DNA from 4 places in the Streptomyces sp. NPDC000983 genome. Region 1 is predicted to be linked to each of the others. Evidence: riboswitches for the same ligand, from Rfam matches in the RefSeq annotation. Region 1 holds a riboswitch; each other region holds the start of a gene.
The links. A riboswitch is a leader RNA that binds a small molecule or an ion and turns the genes downstream of it on or off. The one in region 1 is predicted to bind cyclic di-AMP.
Positions count from the first base shown of each region.

Region 2: another riboswitch for cyclic di-AMP. It lies ahead of ABT296_RS20190 (C40 family peptidase); the one in region 1 lies ahead of ABT296_RS24105 (M23 family metallopeptidase).
Region 3: another riboswitch for cyclic di-AMP. It lies ahead of ABT296_RS25260 (C40 family peptidase); the one in region 1 lies ahead of ABT296_RS24105 (M23 family metallopeptidase).
Region 4: another riboswitch for cyclic di-AMP. It lies ahead of ABT296_RS31800 (transglycosylase SLT domain-containing protein); the one in region 1 lies ahead of ABT296_RS24105 (M23 family metallopeptidase).

Region 1 is NZ_JBEPBM010000022.1:12,818-17,357, reverse strand. Features, by position in the region: gene ABT296_RS24115 (M16 family metallopeptidase) at 1-1,138, shown strand, start outside; gene ABT296_RS24110 (M16 family metallopeptidase) at 1,135-2,523, shown strand; cyclic di-AMP (ydaO/yuaA leader) riboswitch at 2,738-2,898, shown strand; gene ABT296_RS24105 (M23 family metallopeptidase) at 2,911-3,675, shown strand; gene ABT296_RS24100 (GntR family transcriptional regulator) at 3,864-4,540, shown strand, end outside.
Region 2 is NZ_JBEPBM010000016.1:118,201-122,740, forward strand. Features, by position in the region: gene ABT296_RS20185 (LysE family translocator) at 29-667, shown strand; gene ABT296_RS20190 (C40 family peptidase) at 723-1,196, opposite strand; cyclic di-AMP (ydaO/yuaA leader) riboswitch at 1,200-1,325, opposite strand; gene ABT296_RS20195 (urease subunit gamma) at 2,054-2,356, shown strand; gene ABT296_RS20200 (urease subunit beta) at 2,368-2,679, shown strand; gene ABT296_RS20205 (urease subunit alpha) at 2,672-4,393, shown strand; gene ABT296_RS20210 (urease accessory protein UreF) at 4,393-4,540, shown strand, end outside.
Region 3 is NZ_JBEPBM010000024.1:16,241-20,780, forward strand. Features, by position in the region: gene pcrA (DNA helicase PcrA) at 1-1,934, opposite strand, end outside; cyclic di-AMP (ydaO/yuaA leader) riboswitch at 2,490-2,660, shown strand; gene ABT296_RS25260 (C40 family peptidase) at 2,669-3,859, shown strand; gene ABT296_RS25265 (tellurite resistance/C4-dicarboxylate transporter family protein) at 4,074-4,540, shown strand, end outside.
Region 4 is NZ_JBEPBM010000039.1:45,085-49,624, reverse strand. Features, by position in the region: gene ABT296_RS31810 (LolA family protein) at 1-333, opposite strand, end outside; gene ABT296_RS31805 (polyprenyl synthetase family protein) at 821-1,831, opposite strand; cyclic di-AMP (ydaO/yuaA leader) riboswitch at 2,450-2,646, shown strand; gene ABT296_RS31800 (transglycosylase SLT domain-containing protein) at 2,650-3,120, shown strand; gene ABT296_RS31795 (HAD family hydrolase) at 3,199-4,005, opposite strand; gene ABT296_RS31790 (hypothetical protein) at 4,189-4,540, shown strand, end outside.

The DNA of each region.
Region 1 (4,540 bases):
CGCCGGCGGCTCCCTCAACGGCACCACCAGCTTCGAGCGCACCAACTACTTCGAGACCATGCCCGCCCACCAGCTGGAGCTCGCCCTCTGGCTGGAGGCCGACCGCATGGGCTCGCTGCTCGCCGCCCTGGACGACGAGTCCATGGAGAACCAGCGGGACGTCGTGAAGAACGAGCGCCGCCAGCGCTACGACAACGTCCCCTACGGCACCGCCTTCGAGAAGCTGACCGCCCTCTCCTACCCCGAGGGCCACCCCTACCACCACACGCCCATCGGCTCGATGGCCGACCTGGACGCGGCGACGCTGGAGGACGCGCGCGCGTTCTTCCGCACCTACTACGCCCCGAACAACGCCGTGCTCTCGGTCGTCGGCGACATCGACCCCGAGCGGACGCTCGCCTGGATCGAGCGGTACTTCGGCTCCATCCCCGCCCACGACGGCAAGCCGGCCCCGCGCGACGGCTCGCTGCCGGAGACCATGGGCGAGCAGCTGCGCGAGGTCGTCGAGGAGGAGGTCCCGGCGCGGGCGCTGATGGGCGCCTACCGCCTCCCGCACGACGGCACGCGCGCGTGCGACGCGGCCGACCTCGCCCTGACCGTCCTCGGCGGCGGCGAGTCCTCCCGCCTCTACAACCGCCTCGTCCGCCGCGACCGTACGGCCGTGGCCGCCGGGTTCGGCCTGCTGCGGCTGGCCGGGGCGCCCTCGCTGGGCTGGCTGGACGTGAAGACCTCCGGCGACGTCGAGGTGCCCGTCATCGAGGCCGCCATCGACGAGGAGCTCGCCCGGTTCGCCGAGGAGGGCCCCACGGCGGAGGAAATGGAGCGCGCCCAGGCCCAGTTGGAGCGCGAGTGGCTGGACCGGCTCGGCACCGTCGCGGGCCGCGCCGACGAACTCTGCCGCTACGCCGTGCTGTTCGGCGACCCGCAGCTCGCCCTCACCGCCGTCACACGCGTGCTGGAGGTGACGGCCGAGGAGGTCCGGGAGGTCGCCCAGGCCCGTCTGCGCCCCGACAACCGCGCGGTGCTCGTCTACGAGCCGACCGTCCCCACCGACACCGTGCCGGACGCGGACGCCGAGGACGTGGAGTCCGCGGCCACCGTGGAAGCAAGCGACGACAACGAGGAGACGGCCAAGTGACCGAGCTCGCCCCCATGGACTTCCATCCCCAGCCCCAGGCGGGTGAGCCGAAGGTCTGGGCCTTCCCCGCCCCCACCCGCGGGACCCTCGACAACGGTCTGACCGTCCTGCGCTGCCACCGCCCCGGCCAGCAGGTCGTCGCCGTCGAGGTGATGCTGGACGCCCCCCTGGACGCCGAGCCGGCCGGTCTGGACGGCGTCGCCACGATCATGGCGCGCGCCTTCTCCGAGGGCACCGACAAGCACACGGCCGAGGAGTTCGCCGCCGAGCTGGAGCGCTGCGGCGCCACCCTCGACGCGCACGCCGACCACCCCGGTGTGCGCATCTCCCTCGAAGTGCCGGCCTCCCGGCTGCCCAAGGCGCTCGGCCTGGTCGCCGACGCCCTCAGGGCGCCCGCGTTCGCCGACAGCGAGGTCGAACGCCTGGTGCGCAACCGCCTCGACGAGATCCCGCACGAGCTGGCCAACCCCTCCCGGCGCGCCGCCAAGGAGCTGTCCCGGCAGCTCTTCCCGGCGACCGCGCGCATGTCCCGCCCGCGCCAGGGCACCGAGGAGACCGTCGAGGCCATCGACTCGGCGGCCGTACGCGCCTTCTACGAGCGGCACGTCCGCCCCGCCACGGCCACCGCGGTGGTCGTCGGCGACCTCACCGGCATCGACCTCGACGCGCTGCTCGACGACACCCTCGGCTCCTGGACCGGCTCCGCGGCCGAGCCGCGTCCGGTGCCCCCGGTCACCGCCGACGACACCGGCCGCGTCGTCATCGTGGACCGTCCCGGCGCCGTCCAGACGCAGTTGCTGATCGGCCGCGTCGGACCCGACCGGCACGATGGGGTGTGGCCCGCGCAGGTGCTCGGCACGTACTGCCTCGGCGGCACCCTCACCTCCCGCCTCGACCGCGTCCTGCGCGAGGAGAAGGGCTACACCTACGGCGTGCGCGCCTTCGGGCAGGTGCTGCGCTCCGCCCCGGACGGCACCGGGGCGTCGATGCTCGCCATCAGCGGCTCCATCGACACGCCCAACACCGGACCCGCCCTGCAGGACCTGTGGACGGTGCTGCGCACGCTCGCCGAGGGCGGACTCACCGACGCCGAGCGGGACATCGCCGTGCAGAACCTCGTCGGCGTGGCGCCGCTGAAGTTCGAGACGGCCGCCTCCGTGGCCAACACCCTGGCCGACCAGGTCGAGCAGCACCTGCCCGACGACTTCCAGGCCACGCTGTACCGCCGGCTCGCCGAGACCGGCACCGTGGAGGCCACCGCGGCGGTCGTCAACGCCTTCCCGGTGGACCGTCTGGTGACCGTTCTGGTCGGCGACGCGGCCCAGATCAAGAAGGCCGTCGAGGAGCTCGGCATCGGTGAAGTCACCGTCGTGACGGCCGAGTAGGGACCTCCTCGGATGTGAAGGCGCGGCGACGCGCGCGTGGGGCCCTGGTGACGAAAGCGCCACCAGGGCCCCTTTATGTCCGAATTGAGGGAGAGGCTGCCTGTCTGGCCTGTGGCATGCGCTACAAAAGCCCCGATCCGTTTGAGGATTGAAAGTCGCCCCGCTTAGCGTCGTCCGGGCTGTCCGTCAGGCAGTGCGCCGCGACCGCGGCACCGGACAGTCATCGCCGAGTCCCCACGGCGCGAGCCAGGGGAGCCGGGGACCCACGCAGTCCCTGGGGTGAATCGGACGCCCGCGCTCACGCGAGGGGGTCCGTAGGAGACCTTCCTGCTCCGAACCCGTCAGCTAACCCGGTAGGCGAGAGGGAAGGAAAGGACCACCTACTTGATGGCGTTCACCCGCGCCACCGGGAAGCACCGTCGTCCCGGCCGGATGCAGCGCACCACCGTCCGCGCGGCGGGAGTGGCGGCGCTCGCCACCACCGGCGTCGTCGGCACCCTGGCCGCTCCGGCGCTCGCCGCCGAACCGGCCGCCGAACAGACCGGACTCACCCCGGTGATCACCATCGGCGACTCGGTCGCCGAGCAGATCGACGCCCAGGCCGCCGCCCAGCAGCAGGCGGCCGTCGAGGCGGAGGCCCGGCAGCAGGCCGAGGAGGCCGCGCGCGAGCGGGCCGCCGAGGCGGCCAAGGAGGCCCGGGCGGCCAAGGAGCGCGCCGCCCGCGAGGCCGAGCGCAAGCGCCTCAACACCTTCGTCTCCCCGATCTCGGGCTCCTACGTCTCCACCGGCTACAAGGCCGGCGGAGCGGTCTGGTCCTCCGGCAGCCACACCGGCGTCGACTTCCACGCCTCCAGCGGCACCGCCGTCCGCTCGGTCGGCACCGGCACCGTCGTCGAGGCCGGCTGGGGCGGGGCGTACGGCAACCAGATCGTCATCAAGATGCACGACGGCACGTACACCCAGTACGGTCACCTGTCGTCCATCGGGGTCTCGGTCGGCCAGTCCGTCACCCCCGGCCAGCAGATCGGCCTCTCCGGCGCCACCGGCAACGTCACCGGCGCGCACCTGCACTTCGAGGCCCGTACGAGCATGGAGTACGGCTCGGACCTCGACCCCGTCGCCTATCTGCGCGCGCACGGTGTGAACGTCTGACGCCACCCGCGCCCGCATCCCGTGACCCCGGCTCCCCGAGCCGGGGTTTTCGGCGTTTCGGGGACATCGCTGTCCAAAAAATATCCATGAAATCGGACCCCCCTTCGGAAATTCCGGCTCATTGCAATAGAGTCACTGAACACACGTCAGTCGTCGACGTTTCACGGGGATTAAAGCGGAGGTCGGTCATGCGTGTTCCGGCGCATTCGGTATGCACGGCGATCCGGGACGACATCGTCGCCGGTGTCTACGAGCGCGGCGGCCGGCTCACCGAGGAACTGCTGGCCCGCCGCTACGGCGTCTCGCGCGTCCCCGTCCGGGAGGCCCTGCGCACGCTGGAGGCGGAGGGGTTCGTGGTGACCCGGCGGCACGCGGGCGCGTGCGTCGCGGAACCGACCGAGCAGGAGGCCGCCGACCTGCTGGAGATGCGCACCCTGCTGGAGCCGCTCGGCGCCGCCCGGGCCGCCCAGCGGCGCACCGAGGCCCATCTGAAGGTGCTGCGCGGCCTGGTGCGGCTGGGGCAGGAGCGGGCCAGGCGGGGCAACAGCGAGGATCTGCGCTCCCTGGGCGGCTGGTTCCACGAGACGCTCGCACAGGCCTCCGGCAGCCCCGCGCTGACCTCGGTGCTGACCCAGCTGCGGCACAAGATCGCCTGGATGTACTCGGTGGAGGCGTCGGCCGGGCCGGTGGACGCCTGGGCCGAGCACGGGGCGATCGTGGACGCGGTCGCGCGCGGCGACAGCGAGCGCGCGCGGGCGATCACGGCGGTGCACGTGGAGCGCTCCAGCGGCACGCACCGGCTGCGGTTCCCCGCGGGCGGCGAGCGGCCCGACCGTGTGAGGAATTCGCAACATCCCGTAAACAT
Region 2 (4,540 bases), on a different contig from region 1:
GAAGCCCGTACGGCGGCAGGCTGGTCCCATGGACGCACAGCTGCTCGCCTTCACCGGGGTCGCCGCTGGCATGGTCGCCATGCCCGGGGCCGACTTCACCGTCGTCGTACGCAACGCCCTGGTCTCGCGCCGGGCCGGGATCGCCTGCGCGCTCGGCATCGCGGGCGGACTGCTCCTGCACACGGCGCTGGCGGTCGCCGGCGTCGCCGCCGTGCTGACCGCGGTTCCGGCCCTGTTCCGCACGCTCCAGGTGCTGGGCGGCGGCTATGTGCTGTACCTCGGCGCGCGCACCCTGCTCGGGCTGCGCCGACCCCGGAGCGCAGAGGCCGGGGAAGTGCCAGGGGAAGCGCCCGCGCAGGCGGCCGGTGCCGCGCGTCCGCTGCGGCAGGGGTTCGTCACCAACGCCCTCAACCCCAAGGCGCCGATCACGTTCCTCAGCCTGCTGCCCCAGTTCGTGCCCGCGGGTGCCCCGGTGCTGCCCCGCACGCTCCTGCTGGCGCTGATCGTGGTGGTGCTGGCCCTGCTGTGGTTCCCGGCCGTCGCCCTGCTCGTGGACCGCCTCGGCCGGTGGCTGCGCAGGCCGCGGGCCGCCCGGCTCGTCGAGGGCGTCACCGGCACCGCGCTGACGGTCCTCGGCGCCGTCCTGCTGCTGGAGGCGGCGTTCTGAGGCCCCGTCGGGGCGGCGGCGAGTCAGGGACGCCGCCGCCCCTCGGGGCGCCGGGTCAGCTCACCCGGCCGTACCAGACGCTCCTGGTCCAGATCTTCTGCAGCCTCACCACGTCACCGGTCTTCGGGGAGTGCCAGAGCTTGCCCTTCCCGGCGTAGATGCCGACGTGGTAGATGTTCGACCCCGAGTGGAAGAACACGAGGTCACCCGCCTTGCGGCTGCCCGCGGAGATGTGGCGGGTCTTGTTGTACTGCTGGGCCGCGGTGCGGGGCAGCTTCTTGCCCGCCTTCTTGAACGCGTACAGCGTGAGCCCGGAGCAGTCGAAGCGGTGCGGTCCGGTGGCGCCCCACTTGTACGGGGAGCCCTTCTTGGAGGCCGCGACCTGGAGTGCCTTCGTCGCCGGGGTGGCCGCCTCCGCTTCGGCGGAGAGGCCGGGGGCCACGATCGAGCCGCCCATGGCGGCGATGGTGAGGGCCGAGGCCGTACCGGCCCGGACCATCAGCGACGGGACACGATTGAGCGCAGTCATGCGCAACCCTTCGTCAGCCGCCTGTGAAGGATGACCTGTCGGATTCGGGCTGGCGAAGTTGCCCGGCCGCGATGCGGCTTCACCCCAAGGGCTGCTCGACGCGAACCTCCGCGCCGGCGACCCGTCGTGCTCGGGTCCTCCACTCCTGCCGATCCACTCCTGTCGACCGGTCATCCGGGCGGCGGCAGGACTCGGCGTCCGCCCGGACCGCCCCGCCGCGGTGGCGGGGGCTTGTCGTCAGTCAGGGATCTTGGCTCACCGATGTCCGAAAATCCCAATGGAACCGGGGATTTGTGGTGTTAGTCACCACTCACCCGTTCGGGTGGACGGTGCTCCGTTCGAATGATCGTCGAGGTGGCTGAGGATGCCCGGACCAGGGACGGAACGCTCCATGAGGTGGTGAGACCACGTACTTCGCGCAACTCTGACGGGTCGACAAAAGGAGCCGCCCCTACGCTGAAAGGGGGTACCCCGTTTGGTCCGTTTCGGCTTCGGCCCGGACGCCCCGGCGCCGCGCCCCGACGGCCGGACACCGCTCACCTGCGTCAACTGTCCGAGCGCGGGGGAAGCGTGGCGCGAGCCGCGCCGCGCCGACCGTACGACCCGCGCGGCGCGCGCGCCGGTGAGGGGTGACCGAACGTCAGTTCCCGCCCCGGGGCGCCCTGCTCGCCCGCCTCGCCGCGCCCGGCCCCTGCGAAGGCTCGCGGAGGGGCCGGAGGCGCCCCGTTCCGGTCACGGCACGGTTAACGTGCACGAAACCCGCTCCAACTAGCCTCCCTCCACGCCACCAGGCACTTTGCCCGTGGCCGCGGCCGCCGGGCCCCGCACGGTCCGGAGCGAGGACTGTGAGGTGAGACGTGCAACTGACCCCGCACGAGCAGGAGAGGCTGCTGATCCATGTGGCGGCCGACGTCGCCGAGAAGCGCCGGGCCCGCGGGGTGAGGCTCAATCACCCCGAGGCGGTCGCCCTCATCACCTCGCACATCCTCGAAGGCGCGCGCGACGGCCGCACGGTCGCCGAGCTCATGGCCTCCGGACGCAAGCTGCTCACCCGCGACGACGTCATGGAGGGCATCCCGGAGATGATCCACGACGTCCAGGTCGAGGCCACCTTCCCCGACGGCACCAAGCTCGTCACCGTCCACGACCCGATCGTCTGAGGGGGCTGTCGATGATTCCCGGAGAGGTCCTCTTCGCGGACGGGCCCATTGTGTACAACGAAGGCCGTGAGATCACCCGGCTGACCGTGCTCAACGCCGCCGACCGCCCCGTCCAGGTCGGCTCCCACTACCACTTCGCCGAGGCCAACCCCGGACTGGAGTTCGACCGCGCCGCCGCCCGCGGCCGGCGGCTCAACATCGCCGCCGGCACCGCCGTGCGCTTCGAGCCCGGAATCCCCGTCGACGTCGAACTCGTCCCGCTGGCCGGCGCCCGCGTCGTGCCCGGACTGCGCGGGGAGACCGGAGGTGCCCTCGATGCCTGAGATCTCGCGTGCCGCCTACGCCGACCTGTTCGGCCCGACGACCGGCGACCGCATCCGGCTCGCCGACACCGACCTGCTCGTCGAGATCGAGGAGGACCGCTGCGGCGGCCCCGGACTCGCCGGGGACGAGGCCGTCTTCGGCGGCGGCAAGGTCATCCGGGAGTCCATGGGCCAGTCGCGCGCTACGCGCGCAGACGGCACCCCGGACACCGTCGTCACCGGAGTGGTGGTCATCGACCACTGGGGCGTCGTCAAGGCCGACGTCGGCATACGGGACGGCCGGATCACCGGAATCGGCAAGGCCGGCAACCCCGACACCATGGACGGGGTCCACCCGGACCTGGTCATCGGCCCCGAGACCGAGATCATCGCGGGCAACGGGCGCATCCTCACCGCCGGCGCCATCGACGCCCACGTCCACTTCATCTGCCCGCAGATCGCCGACGAGGCCCTGGCCTCCGGGATCACCACCCTGGTCGGCGGCGGCACCGGCCCCGCCGAGGGCTCCAAGGCGACCACCGTGACACCCGGGCCGTGGCACCTGGCGCGGATGCTGGAGGCGATGGAGGCGTACCCCCTCAACATCGGCTTCCTCGGCAAGGGCAACACCGTCTCGCACGAGGCGATGCTCTCGCAGATCCGCGGCGGCGCGATGGCGCTGAAGCTGCACGAGGACTGGGGCTCCACCCCCGCCGTCATCGACGCCTCGCTGACCGTCGCCGACCGGACCGGCATCCAGGTCGCCATCCACACGGACACCCTCAACGAGGCCGGATTCGTGGGCGACACGCTCGCCGCCATCGGCGGCCGGGGCATCCACGCCTACCACACCGAGGGTGCGGGCGGCGGGCACGCGCCGGACATCATGACCGTGGTCTCCGAGGCGCATGTGCTGCCCAGCTCCACCAACCCGACCCGGCCGTTCACCGTCAACACCGCCGAGGAACACCTCGACATGCTGATGGTCTGCCACCACCTCAACCCGGCGGTCCCCGAGGACCTGGCCTTCGCCGAGTCCCGCATCCGGCCCTCGACCATCGGCGCCGAGGACATCCTGCACGACCTCGGCGCCATCTCGATCATCTCCTCCGACTCGCAGGCCATGGGACGCGTCGGCGAGGTCGTCCTGCGGACCTGGCAGACCGCGCACGTCATGAAGCGCCGGCGCGGGGCGCTGCCGGGCGACGGCCGCGCCGACAACCACCGGGTCCGGCGCTACGTCGCCAAGTACACGATCAACCCGGCCCTCGCCCAGGGCATCGCCTCTCAGGTCGGCTCGGTGGAGACCGGGAAGCTCGCCGACCTGGTGCTGTGGGAGCCCGCGTTCTTCGGGGTCAAGCCCCACCTCGTCCTCAAGGGCGGCCAGATCGCCTACGCGCAGATGGGCGACGCCAACGCCTCCATCCCCACGCCCCAGCCGATCCTCCCGCGCCCGATGTTCGGCGCGATCGGACGCGGCCCGGCGTCGAACTCCCTGAACTTCGTGGCGCCGCTGGCCATCGAGGACGGGCTGCCGGAGCGGCTCGGGCTCGGCAAGCGGTTCGTGCCGATCGACTCCACCCGCGGGGTCACCAAGGCCGACATGCGCGAGAACGACGCCCGGCCCGAGGTGCGGGTCAACCCCGACAGTTTCGCCGTACACATCGACGGGGAGCTGGTCGAGGCAGCTCCCGCCGCTGAACTGCCCATGGCTCAGCGGTACTTCCTCTTCTGATGTCCAGGGCAGCACTGCTCGTCCTGGCCGACGGACGGTTTCCCGCCGGAGGGCACGCGCACTCCGGCGGCGCGGAGGAGGCCGTCAAGGCCGGGCGGGTCACCGGGGCGGCGAGCCTGGAGGAGTTCTGCCGCGGTCGGCTCAACA
Region 3 (4,540 bases), on a different contig from region 1:
GTGTGCAGGGTCATCAGGGTGATGACCCCGGAGCCGTCCTCGTCCTCGTCGGGGATCTGGTCGGAGTCGGCGACGAGCGCGACCCGCTCCAGGAAGTCCGAGAGTCCGCGCGGGGTTTCCTCCGACTCCTGCTCGAACTCCAGTGCCACGGCGGCGAGTTCCTGGAGGTTCTCGATCCGGGTCTCGTCCTGCGGGTCCGTGGACGCCTGCAACTCGGCGAGGTAGCCGGTGCGTTCGAGGACCGCCTCCAGGATGGTCGCCGGTCCGGCGCCGGACTCCACGACCGTCCGCAGCTCCTCCATCAGCGTGTTGAACCGCTTGACGGCGTTGGTGGAGCGCGCGGCCATGCCGTACGCCTCGTCGACGCGGCGCAGGGCCTGCGGGAAGCTGATCCTCTCGCGCTGGGAGAGGGCGTCGATCATCGCCTCGGCGCGGTCGCCGATGCCCCGCTTGGGGACGTTCAGGATGCGCCGCAGGGGGACCGAGTCCTCCGGGTTGGCCAGTACGCGCAGGTAGGCCAGGACGTCCCGGACCTCCTTGCGCTCGTAGAAGCGGACCCCGCCGACGACCTTGTAGGGCAGGCCGACGCGGATGAAGACCTCTTCGAAGACCCGGGACTGGGCGTTGGTGCGGTAGAAGACGGCGACGTCGCCGGCCTTGGCGTCGCCTCCGTCGGTCAGTCGGTCTATCTCGTCGGCGACGAACTGGGCCTCGTCGTGCTCGGTGTCGGCGACGTAGCCGGTGATGCGCGCGCCCGAACCCGCGTTGGTCCACAGGTTCTTGGGGCGGCGGGACTCGTTGCGCTCGATGACGGCGTTGGCGGCGGAGAGGATCGTCTGGGTGGAGCGGTAGTTCTGCTCCAGCAGGATCGTCGTCGCGTCCGGGTAGTCCTCCTCGAACTGGAGGATGTTGCGGATGGTCGCGCCGCGGAAGGCGTAGATCGACTGGTCGGCGTCGCCCACCACGCACAGTTCGGCGGGCGGCAGGTCGTACTCGCCGGGCGGTGCGTCGACGGGGTGCTCGCCGGTCCCGACGAGTTCGCGCACCAGGGCGTACTGGGCGTGGTTGGTGTCCTGGTACTCGTCCACGAGGACGTGCCGGAAGCGGCGGCGGTAGTGCTCGGCGACGTCCGGGAAGGCGCGCAGCAGGTTGACCGTGGTCATGATCAGGTCGTCGAAGTCGAGGGCGTTGGCCTCCCGCAGCCTCGACTGGTACATGGCGTACGCCTGCGCGAGGGTCTTCTCGAACCCGTCCGCCGCCCGGGCCGCGAAGTCCTCCTCGTCGATCAGCTCGTTCTTCAGGTTGCTGATCTTGGCGCTGAAGGACTTGGGCGGGAAGCGCTTGGGGTCGAGGTCGAGGTCCCGGCAGACGAGCGCCATGAGCCGCTTGGAGTCGGCGGCGTCGTAGATCGAGAACGACGAGGTGAACCCGAGCCGCTTGCTCTCGCGGCGCAGGATGCGCACGCACGCGCTGTGGAAGGTCATCACCCACATGGCGTTCGCGCGCGGGCCGACGAGCTGCTCGACGCGTTCCTTCATCTCGCCCGCGGCCTTGTTGGTGAAGGTGATCGCGAGGATCTGGCCGGGGTGGACGTCGCGGGCGGCGAGCAGGTGCGCGATGCGGTGGGTCAGGACGCGGGTCTTGCCGGATCCGGCGCCGGCCACGATGAGCAGCGGGGTGTCGGAGTGCACGACGGCCGCGCGCTGGTTCTCGTTGAGCCCCTCGATGAGCGCCGCGGCGTCGAGCGGCGGGCGCGGGGCGCCGTCGCGGTAGTGGGTGTCCCGGTCCGGGGGCACGTCGAACTTCCCGCCGAACAGATCGTCCGGAACCGGCTCCGGAGCGTGATCGTCCTCGGGCGGCGGCGGGGGTTCCTCGTCGTGGGCCCGGGGGCCCTGGAGATCCGCCAGGAAGCTGTCGTCAAAGAGGCTGCTCATCGCTCTCCGAGTCTAGGGTGCCCCACTGACAGCCCGCCGCCGCCCTGGCGAACATCCCTCGATCCAGCGGCCGATGATCTTCCCGGGGCCGGCCGGCGAGGGCTCTCCCGAGGGCTCCCGGCCCGCGACCGCGCCGTCACGTTCCGCGACCGGCCGGGCGAACGGGCGGGCGCCGCAGTCCTGTCGGACGACCCTCGCCGCCCGGCCGGAGTCGGCCGTTCCGACCGGGAACGACCGCTCCCGCAAGCCGTACACACGCCCGAGACGTTCGTCACCTCGCCGCACCGCCACGCCGCACGAGGCCCTCACCCAACGTGACCGCGCGGCGGCGATACGCCGCGGACACCGCCCCGATCCAGCCGGAAAGCACCATTCCGTACGCGATCCGGGCAAGCCGCCGCAGTCCGGTCCGGACCGACCGCACTCCGGGCCGCGCTGACCAAAGGTCACGAAAATGTATCGGGCATATCGCCCATCAACCTTCACAGGGGCCACACGAGTTGGCTACCGTGCCGAGCAGGCCGCACGACCCCCACCGGCGAACGTCGCCGGGCCGCGCGGCCTCCGCCGAGTCCGCTGCCCTTCCACGGCAGCCGAGCCGGGGACCCAACCGACCTTGGGGTGAATCGGCCCAACTCCCTTATAGGGACAGGGCTGTAGGGCAACCCTTCCGAACCACCCGCCCGAACCCGACAGCTAACTCGGTAGGCGGAGCATGGAAGGAGTCGCCTCCCTTGGCGTCGCACCGCAAGTCGCGTCCCGCGGGTACGCGCGTAGCAGGCATACGGACCCCCGCCCTCGCCACGGCCGCCCTCACCTCGGTGGCCCTGCTGTCCCAGACGGCCAACGCCAGCCCGGCCGCGGACGACAAGCCCAGCCTCGAAGAGGTCGAGAAGAAGGTCGACGACCTCTACCGCCAGGCGGAGTCGGCGACCGAGAAGTACAACGCGGCCAAGGAGAAGACGACCAAGCAGCGCAAGCAGGTCGACACGCTCCTGGACGACGTCGCCAAGCGCACCCAGAAGCTCAACGACGCGCGTGAGGAGCTGGGTTCCTTCGCCGCCGCCCAGTACCGCACCGGCGCGGCGGCCCCCAGCACCGCGACGCTCCTGCTGGCCGACTCCCCGCAGGACTACTTCGACCAGACCCAGCTGATGGACCGGATGACCGGCCGTCAGAAGGAGGCGGTCGACGACTACATCACCGAGCAGTCCTCGACGATGGAGAAGCGTCAGGAGGCCGCCGAGAGCCTCCAGACGCTCAGCGAGTCGCAGAGCGACCTGAAGACCGCCAAGTCCACGGTTCAGAAGAAGCTCGCCGACGCGCGCGAGCTGCTCTCGGAGCTGACGGCGGAGGAGAAGGCCCGCCTCGCCGCGATCGAGCGCAAGCGGCAGGAGGAGGCCGCGGCCAAGGCGGCCGAGCTGGCCGAGCAGCAGGCCGCCGAGGAGCAGCGCCGCAAGGAGGCCGAGGAGGCCGCCGCCCAGCAGGAGAGCGGCTCCACCGGCTCGTCCGGCTCCACCGCGACGAGCGGCAGCGAGTCCGGGTCCACGTCGGACTCCTCCTACTCCTCGAAGGCCGAGAAGGCGCTCGCCTTCGCCCGCGCGCAGATCGGCAAGCCGTACGTCTGGGGCGCCACCGGCCCCGACTCCTACGACTGCTCCGGGCTGACCCAGGGCGCCTGGAACGCCGCCGGGATCACCCTGCCCCGCACGACCTACGACCAGGTCAACGCCGGCACCACGGTCTCCCTGGCCAACGCCCGGCCGGGCGACCTCGTCTTCTTCTACGACGACGTCACCCACGTCGGCATCTACATCGGCAACGGCATGATGATCCACGCTCCCAAGCCCGGCACGTACGTGCGCGAGGAGTCGATCTACTACGACGGCGAGGGCTCGATCCACAGCGTCGTACGGCCCGCCTGATCACACCGCACGCGCGCGTGGGGCCCGCCTGATCACACCGTGGGGCCCGCCTTACCGCACCGCACGCGCGCGTGGCCGCCGTCCTCGGGTGAGCGGCACGCGCGCGTGGCCCCCGGTGTCCGGGGAGCCGCCGGTGCCTGCGCCCGCGCGTATTTCGGGGCCCCCGCGCGCGTGGCCCCCGGGGAACGCGCGCCGGGCTCCTTAGCATCGGCGCATGCCCGGCACCCCTGCCCCTCACTCCTTGCGCGCCTGGTGGGCGCAGCGTCCTCCGGCGGCCGGTGCCGCGGTGATGGCCACCGGCATCGTCTCGGTCGGTCTCCATCTGGCCGGCTACGAGGTCCTGTCCCGGATCGCCCTGGCGGTGGCCTGCGCCGCGTGGCTCGCCCTGGCCGCCGACTTCGCCGTACGGCTGGTGCGGTGGCCGCGGCGGTGGCGGCAGGAGGCCGTCACGCCCGGCGCGCTGACCGCCGTCGCGGCGACGACCGTGCTCGGCACCCGCTTCTCCGCCCTCGGCTGGCAGACCCTCGCGGCGGCCCTGCTGGCCCTGTCCGCGCTGCTGTGGCCGGGGCTGCTGTACGCCGTCGTACGGCACTGGCACCGGGGTATGCCCGGCGCGGTGTTCCTGGGCTGCGTGGCCACGCAGGGTCTGGCCGTACTCGGCGCCACGCTCGCCGCCGCGGA
Region 4 (4,540 bases), on a different contig from region 1:
GGCGGCCGAACCGTCGCCGGACCCCGTCGCACCGGACGCCAGCGAGCCCCCGAGCCCGCCGAGGTCGGGCAGGCCCAGATCGGTGTTGATCCGCACCGTCCCGGACAGCTGCTGTACGTCGGACTCGGCGATCTTCTCGATGAGCCGCTGCGCGCTGATCTCCGGCAGGTCCGGGTCGCCGGAGTCGGCGAGGGCCGGGACGAGACCGATGGTCGCCGCCGCCACGCCCATCACCGCGACGGGGACGACGTACCGCGCGGCCTTGCGTCGCCCTGAGCGCAGGTCGTCGGTCTCGTCCCCGGTGGTGCTGTCGTCGGATCCGTACGGTGCCATGTGTGCCTTACCTCCGTCGTCGGCGGCGGCCTGCCAACTCCCGTGCGTCCAGCCCGTAGCCGCCATTCTCACCCGAATCGGTGAGGAGTGGTGTTTTCCGTTGTCACCATCTGACCAAATCGGCTGCGACGAAGCGTCAGACCGCGGGCTCAACTCCGTGTACACCTGCGGTATGACATGAGCGGGCGGCGCCTCCCCCGACCCGTAGGGGTCGCGGCGGACACCGCTCCGGGACGCCCGGAAGCGGAGGCGGTGACTCCGGCAGCCGTGGTCGGGCGGGGCACGGCGGGGCACGGCGGGGCACGGCGGGGCGCAGGTGATCGCGGCGGCTCCGGGCCGGGGAAGTGGCGTACGGGTGGCGTCGGCGCGTACGTGCGGGCGTCGGGGCATACGTGTGGGCGTCGGGGCGTACGTGTGGGCGCCGGGGCGTACGTGTGGGCGCCGGCGCCTACGTGCGGGCGTCGGCGCGTGCAGGTTACGTCGGCGGTCAGCCCGCCCGGTGGACCACCGCGTCGCACAGCTCCATGAGGGAGGCCTTCGCGTCGCACTCGGTCAGCGGCGCCAGGGCGGCGCGCGCGTCCTGCGCGTAGCGCACGGTGTCGCGGCGGGCCTGCTCCAGCGCCGGGTGCGCCCGCAGCGCGGCGAGCGCCTCGGCGTGCCGGGCGTCGTCGGTGAGGTCGGAGTCCAGCAGCTCGCAGAGGGCGATGTCCTCGGCGAGGCCCAGCCGCTCCGCCCGCTCGCGCAGCCGCAGCACCGGCAGCGTCGCGATGCCCTCGCGCAGGTCCGTGCCCGGGGTCTTGCCGGACTCGTGCGAGTCGGAGGCGATGTCCAGCACGTCGTCGGCGAGCTGGAAGGCGACCCCGAGCCGCTCGCCGTACTGCGTGAGCACGTCCACGACCGTCTCGTCGGCGCCCGACATCATGGCGCCGAAGCGGCAGGACACGGCCACCAGCGAGCCCGTCTTGCCGGCCAGCACGTCGAGGTAGTGGCCGACCGGGTCGCGCCCGTCCTGCGGACCCGCCGTCTCCAGGATCTGCCCGGTGACCAGCCGCTCGAACGCCTCGGCCTGCACCCGGACGGCCTCCGGCCCGAGGTCGGCGAGGATGTGCGAGGCGCGGGCGAAGAGGAAGTCACCCGTCAGGACGGCGACCGAGTTGCCCCAGCGGGTGTTCGCGCTGTCCACCCCGCGCCGGACGTCGGCCTCGTCCATCACGTCGTCGTGGTACAGCGTCGCCAGGTGGGTCAGCTCCACCACCACGGCGGACGGCACGATCCCCGGCGCGTACGGGTCACCGAACTGCGCCGCGAGCATCACGAGCAGCGGGCGGAACCGCTTCCCGCCCGCGCGCACGAGATGCTGGGCGGCCTCGGTGATGAAGGGGACCTCGCTCTTGGTGGCCTCGAGCAGTCCCTCCTCGACAGCCGCCATCCCGGCCTGGACATCGGCTTCCAGAGCCTGGTCCCGCACGCTCAGCCCGAACGGCCCGACGACGGTCACGAGGGGTCTCCTGTCTGCTGGTGTCTACTGGCGATTACGCGGTTTGTCGATAGGTCGCTGCCTTCACTCCAAGTCAGCGTATCCGGTCAGGTTTCGATCACCGATGCCGCCCGCCGGTCCACGACAGGCTGTATCGGATCATGGCGACCATGTTTTTTGATCACCTGATAAGACCTGCTATCGATCGACTTAGGTGCATGTAGTGGATTTCGTCCGGAATGGCGCTGTATCGACGCACCCTCCGGAGCACCCCCGCCGTCACTCCCACCCCGGCCCACACCCACGCTCACACCCCCGCCCGCGTGACCGCCCATGCGACCGCCCGCCCGACCGCGGCACCCATCACGAACAGACAGACAATAAAGCCCCATTGGCCCTATTGCCCGATTTGCCACCTCTTGCGCTCACGCGTGACTTGACTCACGCAGATCTCTCCACGGCCCCTTCACGGGATCACGCCGAAACGCGCACCCCGCTTGCGAGTTGGGCATTGGCGATAGCAAACGATCAATCACCGCACACCCCCCACTGAAGATCAAACCTCTGGATATGTGAATCCGCTACTTGTTTCGGACATGTGCTCTCGCATACGTTCCCGGCCTGTCGGGCGGACGCCGAATCCTGCCGCCGCCCGATTCCACCGATTTTTCTTCGTACGGCAGGAGCGGGGGACCCACAGGTACGCCGCCGGACCGGACGTCCTCGGACGCGCCGGAACGGCTCGGGGTGCAGTCGCGTTTCCCATCGTGGTGCGCGGCCGGGCAGCTCCCGCCCGAACCCGACAGCTCACCTCGCAGGCGCCGGAGAGGAACCTCGTCATGTCTGCTGCCGTCCAGCGCCGCACCCGTATCGCCCGCAAGCTCGCCGTCATCGGCACCGGAGCCGCCGTACTGGCGCTCCCGCTCATCGGCTCCACCACCGCCTCGGCGGCCACCCCGACCGTGACCACGGCCACCTCGCTCGGGTACACCAACAACCTCGACGGCTGGATCCGCGCGTCCCTCCAGGTCATGGCGCAGAACGGCATCCCCGGCAGCTACAACGGCATCTACCGCAACATCATGCGGGAGTCCTCGGGCAACCAGTACGCGATCAACAACTGGGACTCCAACGCCGCCGCCGGCATCCCCTCCAAGGGCCTGCTCCAGGTGATCGACCCGACCTTCCGGGCCTACCACGTGGCCGGTACCTCGTGGGACTCGTACGACCCGGTCGCGAACATCACCGCCGCCTGCAACTACGCCGCCCAGCGGTACGGCTCGATCGACAACGTCTTCGGCGCGTACTGACGGCCCCTCCGGGCGCGTACGGACAGTCGCCCCCGGCCCGCACCGACTGTCGCCCCGGGTCCGTGCCGACAGCAGGTCCTAGGGGAAGAGTCTTTCGAGGACGACGGCGATGCCGTCGTCCTCGTTCGACGTGGTGATCTCGTCGGCCACCGCCTTGAGTTCGGGGTGGGCGTTGGCCATCGCGACCCCGTGGGCCGCCCAGTCGAACATGGGGATGTCGTTGGGCATGTCACCGAAGGCGATGGTCTGCGCCGGTCCCAGACCGAGGTGTTCGGCGGCCAGCGCCAGGCCCGTCGCCTTGGTGATGCCGCACGGCTGGAGTTCGACGGTCCCGGGGCCCGACATCGTGACGGTCGCCAGCGACCCCACCACCGAGCGCGCCGTCGACGCCAACTGGTCGTCGGACAGCTCGGGATGGCGCAGCAGCACCTTGCTGATCGGCTCGCACCACAGGTCGTCCCGGCGGCCGACCCGCACCGCGGGCAGGGTGGGGTGCGGCATCAGATAGCCGGGCTCGATCAGCGTCAGCCCGTCGACGCCGTCCTGGTCGACGGCCGCGTAGACCTGTCCCACCTCGGCCTCGATCTTGCCGAGCGCGGTCTCCGCCAACTCCCGGTCCAGGGTGACCGACCACAGCAGACGGTCCGCGCCGGCGTCGTACACCTGCGCGCCCTGCCCGCACACCGCGAGCCCCCCACTGCCCAGGTCGTCCAGGAGCGGCCGGACCCGAGGCGCCGGGCGGCCGGTCACCACCAAGTGCCGTGCGCCGTACTCCGCCACCCGCGCGAGCGCGGCGTACGACCGGTCGGAGAGCGTGTCGTCGCCCCGGAGCAGCGTGCCGTCCAGGTCGGTGGCGATCAGTGAATACGCGAGAGGTGCGGCCATGATCAGAGAATACGGACAGGACGCGCCCCCGACTCAGCCCGGACCGGACGCCCCCGGCGTCCGGCACCGCCGCGCACGCCCCCGCCAACTCCCTTGCCCCTCTCGGGCTTTCGTCCGGGACGGGGTACGGACGGGGCCCGTGATGCAATGAAGGTCACACGGCGACCGACGGGGGCGAATGGCGTGACGGACCTGAGTGCGGACTTCACCGCCCATCTGCGGCACGCGGCCGCTCACATCCTGGAGCGCTTCCCCGCGGAACTGCGGCCCGAGATCTACGCGCTCTCCTTCCGTATCTGGCGCGTCGACTACGACTACCGGCGCCCCTACGTCGCCATCGGCTACAACACCGAGAGCCAGTACGAGCGGGAGCGCGCGCCGGACGATCCCGGCGAGGCCCGCTGGAACTACGCCTACTGGCTCCTCGACGGCTTCGAGACCCTCGGCAACGTGCCCGAGGACCCGGTCGGCGGCCCGCTGTACGAGGCCGAGGTCAGGCAGCTCGGCCTCTGGCACGAGGAGGACTCGGACGACG